2 regions of the Paenibacillus sp. TAB_01 genome follow, and region 2 is predicted to be linked to the other one. Evidence: riboswitches for the same ligand, from Rfam matches in the RefSeq annotation. Region 2 holds a riboswitch; the other holds the start of a gene.

Region 1 (7,937 bases), 660 kb from region 2:
GCGAACCTGCTTTTATTTTGGGCTCTCGTCCGTGATAGCCGGTCAGCTCCTGAAGCGCCAGCAAAGGTTCGCCGCTTCCGGCGATGCCGCTCACAGGTTCAGCTTGCGCCGCATCCCCGCGCAGCCCTTGGTAAGCCGCGCTTGCCACATAATCCTGCCATACGCCGGGATACCAGATGCCGAAAGCCTGCAGCTGCTCCTTGTAGCTCGCGAACACCTGCTGCGGATCGCCGTCCGCCAGAATCGTCCCGTCATGCTGGAACAGCACGACCCGGTCCACCCAATCGATGACTTCATCGATTTTGTGCTCCACAATCAGCGTCGTTTTATCGCCGCTGACCGCTTTGATCGTCTCCCACACCTGGCTCGTGCCTTCAGGGTCGAGCAAGGCCGTCGGCTCATCCAGAAACAGCACCTCCGGCTCCAGCGCGAGCACCGAAGCAATCGCCAGGCGCTGCTTCATCCCTTGAGACATCGATTGAATCGGAACATGCGGATCTTCCAGGTGCAGGCCCACCTGCGTCAAGCCCGCCTGAATCCGGGGCGGCATCGCCTCCCGGGGAACCCCGAGATTTTCCAGCACGAAGGCCATCTCCTCATCGGCGTAAGGCATGCAGAACTGCGTATCCGGGTCCTGGAATACATAGCCCCAGGAATCCGGAATTTCAATGCTGTCGTACCGGACCGGCACATCGATGGCCCGCGGAATGAGTCCCGACAGCACCTGCAGCAGCGTTGATTTCCCGCAGCCGCTGGGGCCGAGCAGCAGCACCTTCTGTCCGGGCTCGACGGCCAGCGCCAGCTCGTCGAATAAGAGCGACGGGCTGCCGGCAAACTTCAAACGCAGCCCGTCGACCGATGTCCGGGCTCCCATCAGCGTTTGCGCTCCAGCGCGTCAAAGTCGGCGCGGCTCGCGGGACGAACCAGCTGCGTCACGCCTGTCGCTTCCAGCGCCTTCACGAGCCAGTAAGCGCACAAACCGGTGAAGAAGATCGAACCGGCCAAGCGGAAGACGAAGTATAGAATCAGGTTCCATGATTGCAAATCCAGCAAATACCCTTTAAAGCCGTCGAAGACAAGCGAACCGGCTGCCGATGCCAAGCCCGCCAGGCATGCGGTGGAAGCGGAGAAGCTGCGGTAGCGGAACAGCGCGAAGACGAGCTCTGCGCACAAGCCTTGAACGATACCGTACGTCAATGATTCAACGCCGTACTGCGAGCCAGCAATGAGCTCACCGGATGCGGCTGCCACCTCGGCGAGCAGCGCTACGCCCGGCTTGCGGATCAATAGCGCCGCCACGGTGGCCGCAATGAACCATACGCCGTAGACGAGCTGGTTCAGCTGCAGGCCGGCCAGCTTCACCAGATTGGAGACATCGCCCCACAGACGGTAAATAATACCGAACACGATCGCGATTACGACGGTAACCAGAATATCGGACAGCTTCAAACCTTTGGACATGTTTCCCACTCCTTTGTGTTGTATGGGGATGCGGTACTGAACCTCTTACCCGGGATTAACGCGAAAAGACCACTTCCATAATTAGGAAGTGGTCTGCATGTATGTAGGAACACACGCTTCTAACGTTCTCCACTTCCCTACGCTGGTGCAAACCAGATCAGGTTCAGAGGGTCTAGGATCTATTGATCCAATCTCAGCCCTATTCAGGCTCCCCTAGTGACATACTCATATTAACACGTTTGCAATAAATGTCAATGCACAAACGGCAGGCTGCGTCTTACAAATATTGCTCGACAAACCGCATCATCGCTTCTTCATGAAAAGGCAGCGCTTCATGTCCGTAATCCGGATAAAGCTTCAGCTCCTTCTCCCCCGCCAGATGATGGTATGCCGCGAAGCAGGTCGAAGGCGGGCAGGTCGTATCCTGAAGGGTGATGGCCATCAAGGTTCTCGCCTTGACCCTTGCCGCCATATTCATCCCGTCGAAATAGCTGAGCGTCCGGTAGGCCTGCTCCTCTTGCCGGTGTGCGGGATCAAACCTGCGGAACCAGTTCTTAATTTCGACGTACGGCCCTGTACTGTGCTGCTCCACCGCCCGGCGGAAGTGGCACAAATATGGATAGACCGGCATGGACAGCTTCGGACGGGAGTCCAGTCCGGCCACTGCCAGCGCCAGCCCTCCGCCTTGGCTCCCGCCATATACGGCAATACGGCTGGTGTCCGTTTCTTCCCGTGAGCATACAAAATCCACTGCGCGGATACAGTCGAGATAGACTTGTTTATAGTAGTAAGTCTCCGGGTCCAGCAGGCCGAGCGTCATCCATCCCGGCGATCCCCCCTGCGGATACTGCGCAAAGTCGGGCGATACGCCGCCCTGTCCCCTCACATCGACGGCGAACGCAGCCAGTCCCATGGATGCCCAGTGCAGCAGATCGTGCGGCCTCCCCCGGTCACCGCTATACCCGTGGTATTTCACGATCACCGGCAGGGAGCCTGGAGCGTGCTCGCCTTGCGGCGTGACATACCAGCCGTGAATCGGCGTTCCGTCGCTGCCGTGGTACACCACATCGTAAATAAGGATGCTTTTCAACGGGTGGTCTTCGACCAGCTTGACCGTCGCATGAAGGGGGACTTTATTCACAGCGGCTTTGGCACGCTCCCAGAAGGCATCAAAATCCGGCTCTGCCGTGAGTTCCGGCACATACTGCTCAAGCTGGGATAGCGGATAATCAACGTTTGGCATCGTCTTGTCTCTCCTCTGAATTCATTTTTTTGTCAATCCAAAATGGAATATTATGGTTTATCTGTGAAGTGTGATGTGTTACTATGTACATGTATGCGTTGTCATGGTTTTTTTTGGAAATAAATAACAAGATTTTATCTTCAAAGGGGCGTGTATTGATGGAAGAACTCATCCAGACAAAGAAAGTTCTCCTCCTCGTGACCACAGAGCTGATTTCCAGTTGTTCCTATTGCACCATGGTCTCCACTGACCCGCAAAGCAAAACCCCTATTCATTGTACCAAGTTTTCCGGCTCGTGCAATCCTATTCTGGTTAATGTATCGACCTGTTTATCCTGCGGAGAGTACAAATCCGAATCTCAAGAAAAGACGGAAGAAACGAAGGAAACGAAAACCGCATAAACGCCTTTCCGCTTCCTCTCGCCCCCCAGCTCTCTTCGCCGCAGCCGGCAGAGGAGAGCTCTTTTTTCTTGCGTTAAACCGGGTTCTATGTCAAGATAATCGGTAGACCCACATTATGAAAGAATAGGTGAATCGACCGTTATGACCAAATCGTTTTTTCGCTTGTTAACGGAGCTCTCTTCCCGCAAGTCGATCTCCCGTTTGACCGGCGCTTTTGCAAAATCCCGAGCAAGCCGCAGCCTCATCCCGCGCTTTGCCAAAATATACGGTATCCGGATGGAGGATGCCGAGAAAAGCTGGACAGAGTACGCCTCGTTAAACGATTTCTTCACACGGCGTCTGAAGAAGGGGCTGCGCCCCATCGATCTAGCCCCCAAGCTTATCGTAAGTCCCGTGGATGCGGCCATTACAGGAATGGGGCCGATCAGCGAAGGGCTCATTTTGAACGTTAAAGGTCAGGATTATACGGTCGAGGAGCTGTTGAATCACTCCCCGCGCACCGTCAATTATAAGAACGGATTTTATTTTGTGCTCTACCTGAGCCCTACCGATTATCACCGGATTCATACGCCTGTCGAGGGGACGATTATTGAGAAGGAGCATGTCCCCGGCAGAGTTTATCCTGTCAACGAATTCGGCCTTCGCCATATGCGCAGGGTGCTGAGCCGCAATGAACGGCTTATTACCTACATGCAGCACGAGGGCGGCGAGCTTGCCGTCGTGAAAGTCGGTGCGATGAATGTCAGCAGCATCCAGTATGTATCGCCTTTGCCGAAGAAGCCCTCGCGCGGTGATGAGCTGGCTTATTTCGAGTTCGGTTCGACCGTCGTTCTATTAATGGAAACCGATACCTTTGAAAGCCGCAGCGATCTTCAGGTCGGCAGCAAAGTAAAGATGGGAGAAGCCCTGGGCATTATTAAAGAGTCGTAAAACCGTACGGCCTACAGAAGAGGAGAAAGTACATCATGCAAGCTCAAGCCGGAACGGCAGCCTTGAAGTCAGCGAAGTACAATTCCGTGCCCGATGCGCGGCCGACTGTGTTTCGTATTTTGCTGGCCATCAGTATTGTTCATCTGTTCAACGATTCCATCCAGGCCATTATCCCGGCCATCCTTCCGATTTTGAAAGACACGATGAGCTTGAGCTATATGCAATCGGGAATGATCGTGTTTGCTTTAAATATGACGGCTTCGGTCATGCAGCCGGCCGTCGGCTTGTATTCGGACCGCAAGCCTTCACCTTATATGCTGCCTCTAGGTATGGCGCTGACCTGCCTGGGGGTATTCGGTCTGGCCTTCTCGCCTAATTATTGGTTCATTCTGCTGTCCGTCCTGTTCATCGGCTTCGGCTCCGCGATCTTCCATCCGGAAGGCTCGCGCGTGGCCTACATGGCCGGCGGCTCGCGCCGCGGACTGGCCCAGTCGATTTTTCAGGTTGGCGGCAATGCCGGCCAATCGCTGGCTTCGATCATGACGGCCTTGATCTTTGTGCCGCTCGGGCAAAAAGGCGCCGTCTGGTTTACCGTCGTCGCCGTATTGGGCATCGGCGTCCAGATGTTCATCGCGCGCTGGTACGGCGGCTATATGACAGCCCATCCCCGTCCTGCGAAATCTGCGGCAGTACGCCGGATGAGCCCGCACCGGAAGAAGCACGTCGCCTTTGCCATCATTCTGCTTATTTTTCTCGTATTCGCCAGATCGTGGTACCATTCGGGCGTTTCCATCTACTATCCGTTCTATCTGATGGAGAAATTCGGTATTACGCTGGAGCACGCCCAGCTGTATATCTTTTTGTTCGCTGCCGCCGGTGCGATCGGCACTTTTCTCGGCGGACCGCTCGCGGACAAGTTCGGACGGCGGAACGTGATCTTTTTCTCCATGCTGGGCTCCGCGCCGTTGGCGCTGGTGCTGCCCTACGCCAACGCCTTTTGGGCTTATGTGATCCTGCTGATCAACGGACTGATCATTTTATCCAGCTTCTCGGTCACGGTCGTCTATGCACAGGAGCTGATTCCCGGTAAAGTCGGTACCGTCTCGGGTCTCATCACCGGCATGGCCTTCGGGCTCGGCGCCCTCGGAGCCGTGGCTCTGGGCGGCCTGATCGACCGCTTCCACCTGCCGATCGTCATGCAGATGGTCAGCTTCCTGCCGCTGCTCGGCCTGTTGACATTCCTGCTGCCTTCCGACCGCACCTTGAAGGAATGGACAGCTGAAGCGGAAGGCCAGGAGTATAGCATCGGACAGCCACAGCCTTTTCAGGTAAACATGCCGCATCCTAAGCTCTGAAAATGAAAAGCGGCCGAGCGCTCCCTTCTACGCAGGTTGCGGCGCTTGTCTGACCCGCAGCCGTTTAGGAAGTCCAATATTATCGAAACAAAACATAAACCCTCCAAGCCGAGCAAACGGTTTGGAGGGTTTGTCGTTTTGTTGTTTTGTTGTTTTATCGGTTTGCAGCAGACGGCAGCGAAACCCGTAGGCGTTGAGAGTCCTTTGCCCTGCGGTTACTCCGCATCAAAAAACACGACAGGATAGGAGAGCTGCGCCGGATTGCCCTGCCTGTCCTGCAATCCCGATACCGAAACCTCAAACCGGTCCCCATCGGCATAATAGGGAAGGTGTCCCGGGCGAAACACAATGCAGTAAGGAATCCCGTAGCTGCTGGTATCCACATTGAAGTAATCTTCGCCCTGCCGGAGCTCAAGATCCTGCCGGTTCAGCGTCCATTCGGTCTGATCGTTGATACGGACCAGCTTAACGGTCACTTGCTCCGTATCCGGCTTGTTGAATTGCTCCGGGTTCAAGGAGATCGAACCAAGGATCATTGCCTAGGAAATAGTCGGTCGGGAAATATCCTTTCCCCGGCCAGGTTACCGTCTCATACGCTACCTTCGTATCCCGGCTTTTATCCAGAACCTGCATCGGAGAGTACAATGTTTTATACCCGCCGGCTTCCCGGCCTGCGGCCAGGCCGAACCCGATTTCTTTTAACGGTGGATTAAGAATCCAGCGCCGGTGACCGACTACGGCAATGTTGTCATCATCCTCATCCCGCATATAGGCATGAACCGTTCGGGCCAGAAAGCCGTCGGTTTTGACGCCCTTTGCCGTACCGAACATTTTGTATATGTTGCTCGTACTTGTAGAAGCGTAGCCCTGCTTATAGAAATCATCCGGCATATCCGCCGGCTTGCCAGGCGTATGGGACAGCCGCCCCCAATCCGCCAGCAGAACCGCGCCATACTGCGCTTGCTCGTTCAGACGGCCGCTCTGGATCAAATCATCCGGCAAGCCGGACAAATACCGCATGAAATTCGCCATCTTGACGCCGTCCTCGATGAAGCCTTCGCTCAGCTTCCCCTGCTTTTGCGGGCTGTTAATCGCAGGCCGTTCGACGAACGCATCGCCGGTATAGCTTGGTCGGGCCTCCCTCATCCGCTTGCTGATTTGAGTCTTCGTCCTGCCATACAGCGGCTCGTCATGCTGAATTTCGACCGTTTGGGAGGATGCGTCCCACGATACGAACATGCCAAGCGATTCGCTGACAAACCGTGCGGGCACCATCGGCGTGTTGTTCATAAGCCGGAGAGCGGATGCTTTCGGCCCTGTCTGCAGACCGGCAATCGATGCTTGCTGTGCATTCAGCTGCAAGGTAATAGACCGGTCTTTCCTGCGCCCGACCAGAGTACCCGTGCTTTCATCCCACTCCGCTTCGGCTCCAAGCGCCTGGAATAAGCCTTTCATCGGTACGAGAACCGTATCGTTCATGAAGACCGGGGATGGGGTCATCCCTTGCGGAATGCCGTCAACGGTAACCGTCAGCCCTTCCTCAGCAGCCGTAACGTTCTGGGACAGCATACCGGAACATAGAATCAACAGCAGGAAGCCTGTCCATTTGCTCAAACACATCCCTCCTCTACAGCTTCTTGTTCCCATTTCGACGCACCAGGCCCGTTTCCTTCCTAAATTAAGGATTTTCCGTATCGATTCCCTAATTTTCCCGGACCGTCAATAAACCAAGCCGCTCCGCCTCATCCTTCATCCAGACGACACCCAGCTGCATTTCTTCCTCCGCCAAATAAGGAAAATGAAAATAAGCGCCATGACGCACGGCAGCTTGGAGCGCATGGCCAGGGACGGAAACCTCTGACCAGCGAACCCCTCTGTCGGCACATGCCCTGCACCAGCTTCGGTACATTTCGGCTTCTCCCCGCCACCATCCGAAAATATGCAGGCCGGCATCTCCTTCGACCCAATCGAACAGCCCGCCCAAATACGTCTTCAGCAGCTCCTGCAGCATATAAAATTTGCGGCCGTAAATCCGCTTCATTCTTCGCAAATGCCGTTCATACCGGCCGCTTTGCATCCATGCCGCCATCGTTCGCTGCTCCAGCAGATTCGCAGGCTGCGGCTCATATAAAGCCTTCGCCGCCGCAAACGGCCCGGCAAGAGCGGATGGAAGAACCGCATATCCGATGCGGACGTGGGGCGGCAGCGTTTTGGAGAAGCTGCCTATATAAATTACCCGCTCTTCCCGGTTCAGCACCTTCAACGGTTCAAGCGATTTGCCCCGATGACGGAATTCGCTGTCATAGTCATCTTCAATAAGAACCGCATCGTTCTCGTAAGCCCAGCGCAGCAGCTGCTGCCTCCTGTCCATCGGCAGGACCGCCCCCGTCGGAAACTGGCGGTTCGGCGTCACGAATAACAGCCTTGCGTTCCATTCCGCAGGAATAATGCCCTGGGCATCCACGTCGCCAGGAATACAATGGCCCCCGACGGATTGCACCGCTTTGCGGATTCCCCTATAACCGGGGTTCTCGACAATCACCCGGT
Region 2 (7,937 bases):
AAACCGCTGGATGATTTGGAGCGGACGGCCGGGCTCGAGACAGGCTTTCAGGTCAAAAGCCATCGGGTAGAGGTGTACGGTATTTGCTCGGATTGCCTGGCTGCGAAGCAGGCTTAATATTTTTCATGGAACGCTTTGCCGAAGTTGCGGTATAATGGACGTGCTTGAGGCCACTTGTCGGACAGGTGGTTCGGGCGCGTCTTTTTTATAGGTACGACATTTTCTGCAATGATTTTGCAACTTCTGACAAAAATGCTGCGTCTTTTAGTAAGGATGTTACTATGCGGTTTACACCTGAAGAAACTGAAGCCGGGACTGCCTGGCTGCAGAGAAACCGTTTAACAAAAACAGCACCATGGGAGTGAAATGATGGAATCGGATTACCTGAAATATGCGCCGAGGAAGAATCGTCCCCGCAAAAGAACGGGTCTTATGGTTGTAGCGGCCTTTCTTTTAGGGATAGCGACAGCTTTTTTCTGGGTGCAGTACGTACCGACCGGCAAGCATGAAGCGCCTTCATTTGACGGTTTGACCAAGCCGATTTTTTATCAGGGGACGATGTTAGAGAAGCAGGCTGAAGGAAAAGCGGAAACCTTGAAGCTTCCTTTCGATACGGTAAAGGAACTGATCGATCCTACTATGATCTACGAGTCTTCTTCCGACTCTACCATTATTACGACGCAGGACAAAGTACTGCGGCTCAAAACGAGCCAGCTGACCGGAATGATCAACGAAAAGCCGTTTACTTTGAAATTTCCGATGGAGAAAGTGAACGGAACGCTTTATTTGCCTATCGATCCTTTGAAGTGACCTGTACCGTATTGAGTTGAGAGAATCTTCCGAGACGGGGGCGGTTATCCTTCTCAAAGAAGGAGATACGCTGCAGTGGGGACTGACGAACTCTTATCCGGGCAAGCCCGATAAGACGGTTGCGATGCGGAAGGAGCCGTCGATCAAAGCCCCGATTCTTGCCGATTTGAAGCAAGGGGAGCCGGTAATGATCTGGTCCGATGACCCGGAATGGTATAAAGTCCAGTTAAGTAACGGATATATGGGCTACGTTCGCAAAGATCAGATGCATGAGGATAAAGTGGAGACGATCCCCAAAAAAGAATTGCCGCCGGGCTTCGTTCCTTCCAAGCCTATTAACGGCAAGATTAACCTGACATGGGATCAGATGACGACTCCGAAAAATCCGGACACCTCCAAGTTTCCGCCGATGCCCGGTTTGAATGTAGTCAGCCCGACTTGGTTTCATTTGGACGACGGGCAGGGAACGCTGAAGAACTTGGCGGACCCGGCTTATGTCAAATGGGCGCACAGTCAGAATATACAGGTATGGGCGCTGTTCAGCAACGGCTTTGAACCCAAGCGCACGACGGAGGCTTTGTCCACCTATGATAAGCGGATGAAGATGATCAAGCAGCTGCTCAGCTACGCACAGATGTACTCCCTCCAGGGGATCAATATCGATTTTGAGAATGTGAATACGAAGGATAAAGAGAATTTGACCCAATTTGTCCGCGAAATGGTTCCATTAATGCATGAGCAGGGACTGATTGTTTCGATGGACGTTACGCCTAAATCCAACAGCGAAATGTGGTCTTTATTTTATGACCGTAAAGCGTTGATCGAGTCCTTGGATTACATGATGATCATGGCCTACGACGAGTATTGGGCCAGCAGCCCGACGGCGGGAAGCGTGTCGTCGCTGCCATGGGTGGAGAAGAATGTAGTGAAGTTGATGCAGGAAGATCAAATCCCCGCATCCAAGCTCATACTGGGCGTGCCGTTTTACACGAGAGTATGGACCGAAGAGACAGTGGATGGTAAAACCAAGGTCAGCTCGAAATCCGTCTATATGGATACGCCGCTAAAGGTAATTCAGGAAAAGAATCTGACACCGGTCTACTTACCCGAAGCGGGACAAAATTATATAGAGTATAAGGAAGGCGACAAGCTGAACAAGGTTTGGCTTGAGGATGAAGTGTCCGTGAAAGCGCGGATCGAACTGGTGAACAAATATAATTTGGCGGGCGTTGCCTCCTGGAGACGAGGGTATGAGACGCCTTCGATCTGGCCGTTAATTCAGTCAACGCTCGCGAATAAGCCCTAATCAAACTATTCATCTAATAAAATAACTAAGACCGGTATCTCATTTTCCGCAAATACGGAGGAACGAGGTACCGGTCTTTTTTTACCACATAGGAAAGTCACTCATGGAGAGTGCCTATTACACGATTAGGCGTTTGGAGCGCTTGGATCATGCTTTGGATCAAGAGACAAGATGGTTTTGCAGAACATGCAGCGGTCGGTCTTGCCCAACAGTTTCGTTGGTTTTCCGCATTCCGGACACTCGATAACCGTAGCGCTGGTGGACATCATTCCTGCCCAGAAATAAATTCCCATGCTCGCCAGCATAGCGATGGCTCCGATAAACATGAACGTAACGGCCATAATTTTACCCGCCGGACCCCAATCAAAGACGATTCCCGCCAAGCCGACAATCATTAGTAGCATGCCGCCCATTGTCAGCAGAAGACCCCACAAACGAAATTCGTTAACCTTACTGGACTTAAATCTCAACTTTCGTCACTTCTTTCTGAAATAAATGTGAAATTTGTCACCAAATCGATGCAGGGAAACCGCCCGGTTGTGTAGAAATAAGAAGTATCTAGGAATGTAATATTCGGGAGGCTGCAGCGATGAACGCCATTAAGGAACAGCTGGTTGCCAGGCTCCGGGAAGATGAAGCAGTCATCAGCGTCCTGGCGGTGGACAATCCGTCTCTGTTTTCCGCGCTTACGGACGGTTTCGATCTCCTGCTGCTCGTCATTTCAAATGAAGACCTGAAAACCGATCAACAATATCATTATATAAAAGACAACTGTCGTATACAAGAAAGATGGATATGTACTTCCTCGCTAGAGCATATTGTCGTGCAGGGGGAGCGCCGCAATCTTATCTATTGGATCTTAAAAGGAGAGATTCTTCTGGATCGGAATGTATATTTGGAAAGCCTGCGGCATCGTATGCTTGAATTTCCCCAGGAAATGCGCGAGCAAAAGCTGCTGATCGAGTTTTCCAGATTTTTGCGGAGATATTCGGAGAGCAAAGAATATATTCTAAACGATCACCTGCTCGATGCGTATAATAACATTTTAGAAGCGCTCCACCATTGGGCGAGGATCGTTATTATCGAGGCAGGGCTGCATCCTGAAACGACGGTGTGGCGGCAGGTCAAAGGCGTCAATCCGGGAGTCTACAAGCTCTATGAAGAGCTGACGATGAGCAAGGAGACGCTCAAGCAAAGAGTGCAGCTCGTTTTGCTGGCCTGTGAGTTTTCCGTCATGTCCAAAATGGAGCGATGCTGTAAGGTGCTCCTTGATATTTTGGCCAGCCGTGAGCAGGCATGGAGCCTGCATGAGCTTCAGCAGTGTGAGAAGCTTGCGGATCTTCAGAATGAACTGCCGTTGATTCTAAATAAACTAGTCAAAAAAATATTGGCTAAAGAGATCATTTACACGATGGATGAACAGGTATCCGTACTGGAGATTCGTTATACGAGCCTATAGCTGAGGATGTTTTTACCAACCGCAAACTTAACACGGGACAAAATTACGCATTTCTGCTATAATCTTCATTGAACTGAATAGCCACTGGGGGAGCCTTGTGATGTGAGGCTGAGAAAAGGAAGCTGTTCCTTGACCCTTGGAACCTGATTTGCGTGCTTAAAGCAGCATGCTACTGGATGATACCAGCGTAGGGAAGTGGATGGACGTAGCGATGCTGTACAAGGCATGTCTTACCAAGTCAACCCTTATGAGGTTGGCTTTTTTTGTTTGCAGCTGCTCATTGGATTCTAAGCTGGATGTATCTTTGAGAAACGAGGTGGTTCTTGTGGAATTGGTTATTAACGGTGAAGCGCGCACGGTGACGGACGCTGCAACGGTTGCAGATTTGCTTGTTCAATTTAAATTAGAGCAAAAAATACTCGTTATCGAATTGAACCGGGACATTATCGAACGAACGGATTATGAGCAAACGCGCTTAAACGATGGCGACCGTATCGAAATCGTGCATTTTGTTGGTGGGGGCTAAGTAATCTGCGCTCTCCCAGGCACTAAAAAGTTTGGTAATAGATATTTGCTGTACAGACGAATCAGCGTGCCGCTGTACTTCTGAACTATGTTCGCTTTATACCGCTTTATGGCATGAATTTCGTTCGCTTGAATGTTTGACTTTACCGGATTCTAACTGAATACATCTAATGGAGGCATTGAACATGACGGATATATTGAAAATTGGTCCTTACGAGTTTAAATCAAGGCTGCTTTTGGGAACAGGCAAATTTCCTGCCCTGGATATACAGAGCCAAGCGGTTCAAGCATCGGAATCGGAAGTGCTTACGTTTGCTATCCGCCGTCTGCCGATTGACAACCCGGATGCGCCTAACTTCCTGGAAACGCTCGATCTCAAAAAGTTTACTCTGCTTCCGAATACCGCAGGGGCTTATACCGTCGAGGAAGCGGTACGTATTGCCAAGCTGGCCAAGGCTACAGGATTGTGCGATATGATCAAGGTAGAAGTAATTGGAGATCCCAAGACGCTGCTTCCTGACCCGATCGGGACGCTGGAAGCTACGAAAATTCTAGTCGATCTTGGCTTCATCGTGCTTCCGTATACATCCGACGACCCGATCCTTGCCAGAAAGCTGCAGGAAGCAGGGGCGGCAGCTGTAATGCCTGGCGCATCTCCTATCGGTTCGGGACAGGGTATCGCCAATCCGAATCAGCTTCGTTTCATTATTGAAGAAGTCAAGGTACCGGTTATTGTAGACGCGGGTATTGGCGGGCCGGCGGATGCGGCTCTGGCTATGGAGCTAGGTGCGGACGGCGTACTTTTAAACACCGCTGTGGCAGGGGCCGACAATCCTGCGCTAATGGCGGAGGCATTTAAACTCGCTGTTGCCGCCGGGCGGAAAGGATTCCTTGCCGGAAGAATCCCCAAGAAGCGTTATGCCTCGGCCAGCAGTCCAGTCGAGGGCATGATTGAGTAGCCCTAAATAGTACATGCTGTCGGGGAGCCCAGCCGTTTTGTCGGGCTTTCCGATGCAATACTGAAAATAATTTTTAGCTGAAGCTTGACTTTCAATATCGCCCTGTGTTAAATTAGTCCTCGCCGCTGAAAACGGCGCACAATCATCCAAGCATGTGAGCAGGATTCAAAAATGTTCCTGGAAAAAATGCTTGCATTAAGAACGGTGAATGTGATATATTATAAAAGTCGCCGCTGAACGGGGTGACAATAACCGACAAAGAAATCGCACTTTGGTGTGGCTTTGGAAATCGGGAATAATGAAGCATTGCCCTTTGAAAACTGAACAACGAGTGAGTGAAATAAAGAAAATGCAAATTCTCGCTAGCAAGAAATTTTGAGCTTAAGACAAGCTCTGTTACAAGTTCTACAACTTTAATGGAGAGTTTGATCCTGGCTCAGGACGAACGCTGGCGGCGTGCCTAATACATGCAAGTCGAGCGGATTTCACCTTCGGGTGAAGTTAGCGGCGGACGGGTGAGTAACACGTAGGCAACCTGCCTGTAAGACCGGGATAACTATCGGAAACGATAGCTAAGACCGGATAGCTGGTTTTCTCGCATGAGGGAATCATGAAACACGGAGCAATCTGTGGCTTACAGATGGGCCTGCGGCGCATTAGCTAGTTGGTGAGGTAACGGCTCACCAAGGCGACGATGCGTAGCCGACCTGAGAGGGTGATCGGCCACACTGGGACTGAGACACGGCCCAGACTCCTACGGGAGGCAGCAGTAGGGAATCTTCCGCAATGGACGCAAGTCTGACGGAGCAACGCCGCGTGAGTGATGAAGGTTTTCGGATCGTAAAGCTCTGTTGCCAGGGAAGAACGCTCAGGAGAGTAACTGCTCCTGAGGTGACGGTACCTGAGAAGAAAGCCCCGGCTAACTACGTGCCAGCAGCCGCGGTAATACGTAGGGGGCAAGCGTTGTCCGGAATTATTGGGCGTAAAGCGCGCGCAGGCGGTTATTTAAGTTTGGTGTTTAAGCCCGGGGCTCAACCCCGGATCGCACTGAAAACTGGATGACTTGAGTGCGGGAGAGGAAAGTGGAATTCCACGTGTAGCGGTGAAATGCGTAGAGATGTGGAGGAACACCAGTGGCGAAGGCGACTTTCTGGACCGTAACTGACGCTGAGGCGCGAAAGCGTGGGGAGCAAACAGGATTAGATACCCTGGTAGTCCACGCCGTAAACGATGAGTGCTAGGTGTTAGGGGTTTCGATACCCTTGGTGCCGAAGTAAACACAGTAAGCACTCCGCCTGGGGAGTACGCTCGCAAGAGTGAAACTCAAAGGAATTGACGGGGCCCCGCACAAGCAGTGGAGTATGTGGTTTAATTCGAAGCAACGCGAAGAACCTTACCAGGTCTTGACATCCCTCTGACCGGTACAGAGATGTACCTTTCCTTCGGGACAGAGGAGACAGGTGGTGCATGGTTGTCGTCAGCTCGTGTCGTGAGATGTTGGGTTAAGTCCCGCAACGAGCGCAACCCTTGACTTTAGTTGCCAGCATTGAGTTGGGCACTCTAGAGTGACTGCCGGTGACAAACCGGAGGAAGGTGGGGATGACGTCAAATCATCATGCCCCTTATGACCTGGGCTACACACGTACTACAATGGCCGGTACAACGGGAAGCGAAGGAGCGATCTGGAGCGAATCTTTAGAAGCCGGTCTCAGTTCGGATTGCAGGCTGCAACTCGCCTGCATGAAGTCGGAATTGCTAGTAATCGCGGATCAGCATGCCGCGGTGAATACGTTCCCGGGTCTTGTACACACCGCCCGTCACACCACGAGAGTTTACAACACCCGAAGTCGGTGGGGTAACCCGCAAGGGAGCCAGCCGCCGAAGGTGGGGTAGATGATTGGGGTGAAGTCGTAACAAGGTAGCCGTATCGGAAGGTGCGGCTGGATCACCTCCTTTCTATGGAGTCCATGATGACGGCAGGTCATCGGACATAAAGCAGCGCAAGCTGCAAACTTTGTTGACAACTGACATCGTCTAGCACGATGTAACAGTTGCAATATCACTCACTCGTTGCTCAGTTTTGAGAGGTGCAATAGACTCTCAAACCTACTGACAACTGAAACGATGGAAACTTCGTTTACCCGTTGCAGGATAGCTTGTTCCTTGAAAACTAGATAACGAAACAAAGCATAGAATCATCCTTGAAAGAGGTAGATCTTATGATCTTACTCTTTACCATCTTTAGCTGCCGTTCGATTGTATCGAACACTGGTTAAGCTAATAAGAGCACACGGAGGATGCCTAGGCGCTAGGAGCCGACGAAGGACGTGGCGAACGACGAAATCGCCTCGGGGAGCCGTAAGCAGGCGTTGATCCGGGGATGTCCGAATGGGGGAACCCAGCTGAGGTAATACTCAGTTACCGCTATCTGAATACATAGGGTAGTTGGAGGCATACGAGGGGAACTGAAACATCTAAGTACCCTCAGGAGAAGAAAACAAGAGTGATTCCGTCAGTAGCGGCGAGCGAAAGCGGAACAGCCCAAACCAGAGGGCTTGCCCTCTGGGGTTGTGGGACGTCAATGTAGGTTTAGCAGAGTAGATGAAGCGGTCTGGAAAGGCCGGCCACAGAAGGTAACAGCCCTGTAATCGAAATTTTGCGAAAACCTTAGACGGATCCCGAGTACCGCGAGACACGTGAAACCTCGTGGGAAGCAGGCAGGACCATCTGCCAAGGCTAAATACTCCCTAGCGACCGATAGTGAAGCAGTACCGTGAGGGAAAGGTGAAAAGAACCGCGGGAGCGGAGTGAAATAGAACCTGAAACCGTGTGCTTACAAGAAGTCAGAGCCCGTTCATGGGTGATGGCGTGCCTTTTG

Evidence for each region. A riboswitch is a leader RNA that binds a small molecule or an ion and turns the genes downstream of it on or off. The one in region 2 is predicted to bind thiamine pyrophosphate.
Region 1: linked by a shared signal. The riboswitch ahead of ACHHV8_RS05260 (ECF transporter S component) and the one ahead of thiS (sulfur carrier protein ThiS) in region 2 are both predicted to bind thiamine pyrophosphate.

What each region holds. Positions count from the first base shown of each region.
Region 1 covers NZ_JBIFNP010000001.1:1,070,243-1,078,179, reverse strand. Annotated here, with positions in the region: gene ACHHV8_RS05265 (ABC transporter ATP-binding protein) at 1-874, opposite strand, end outside; gene ACHHV8_RS05260 (ECF transporter S component) at 874-1,461, opposite strand; TPP riboswitch at 1,579-1,686, opposite strand; gene ACHHV8_RS05255 (acetylxylan esterase) at 1,739-2,704, opposite strand; gene asd (archaetidylserine decarboxylase) at 3,247-4,035, shown strand; gene ACHHV8_RS05245 (MFS transporter) at 4,071-5,390, shown strand; gene ACHHV8_RS05240 (hypothetical protein) at 5,606-5,866, opposite strand; gene ACHHV8_RS05235 (stalk domain-containing protein) at 5,856-7,004, opposite strand; gene pdxR (MocR-like pyridoxine biosynthesis transcription factor PdxR) at 7,093-7,937, opposite strand, start outside.
Region 2 covers NZ_JBIFNP010000001.1:406,377-414,313, forward strand. Annotated here, with positions in the region: gene ACHHV8_RS02015 (Fur family transcriptional regulator) at 1-117, shown strand, start outside; gene ACHHV8_RS02020 (hypothetical protein) at 367-810, shown strand; gene ACHHV8_RS02025 (glycosyl hydrolase family 18 protein) at 827-2,116, shown strand; gene ACHHV8_RS02030 (DUF2614 family zinc ribbon-containing protein) at 2,242-2,586, opposite strand; gene ACHHV8_RS02035 (nucleotidyltransferase-like protein) at 2,706-3,575, shown strand; TPP riboswitch at 3,652-3,786, shown strand; gene thiS (sulfur carrier protein ThiS) at 3,901-4,101, shown strand; gene ACHHV8_RS02045 (thiazole synthase) at 4,286-5,059, shown strand; rRNA gene ACHHV8_RS02050 (16S ribosomal RNA) at 5,473-7,015, shown strand; rRNA gene ACHHV8_RS02055 (23S ribosomal RNA) at 7,330-7,937, shown strand, end outside.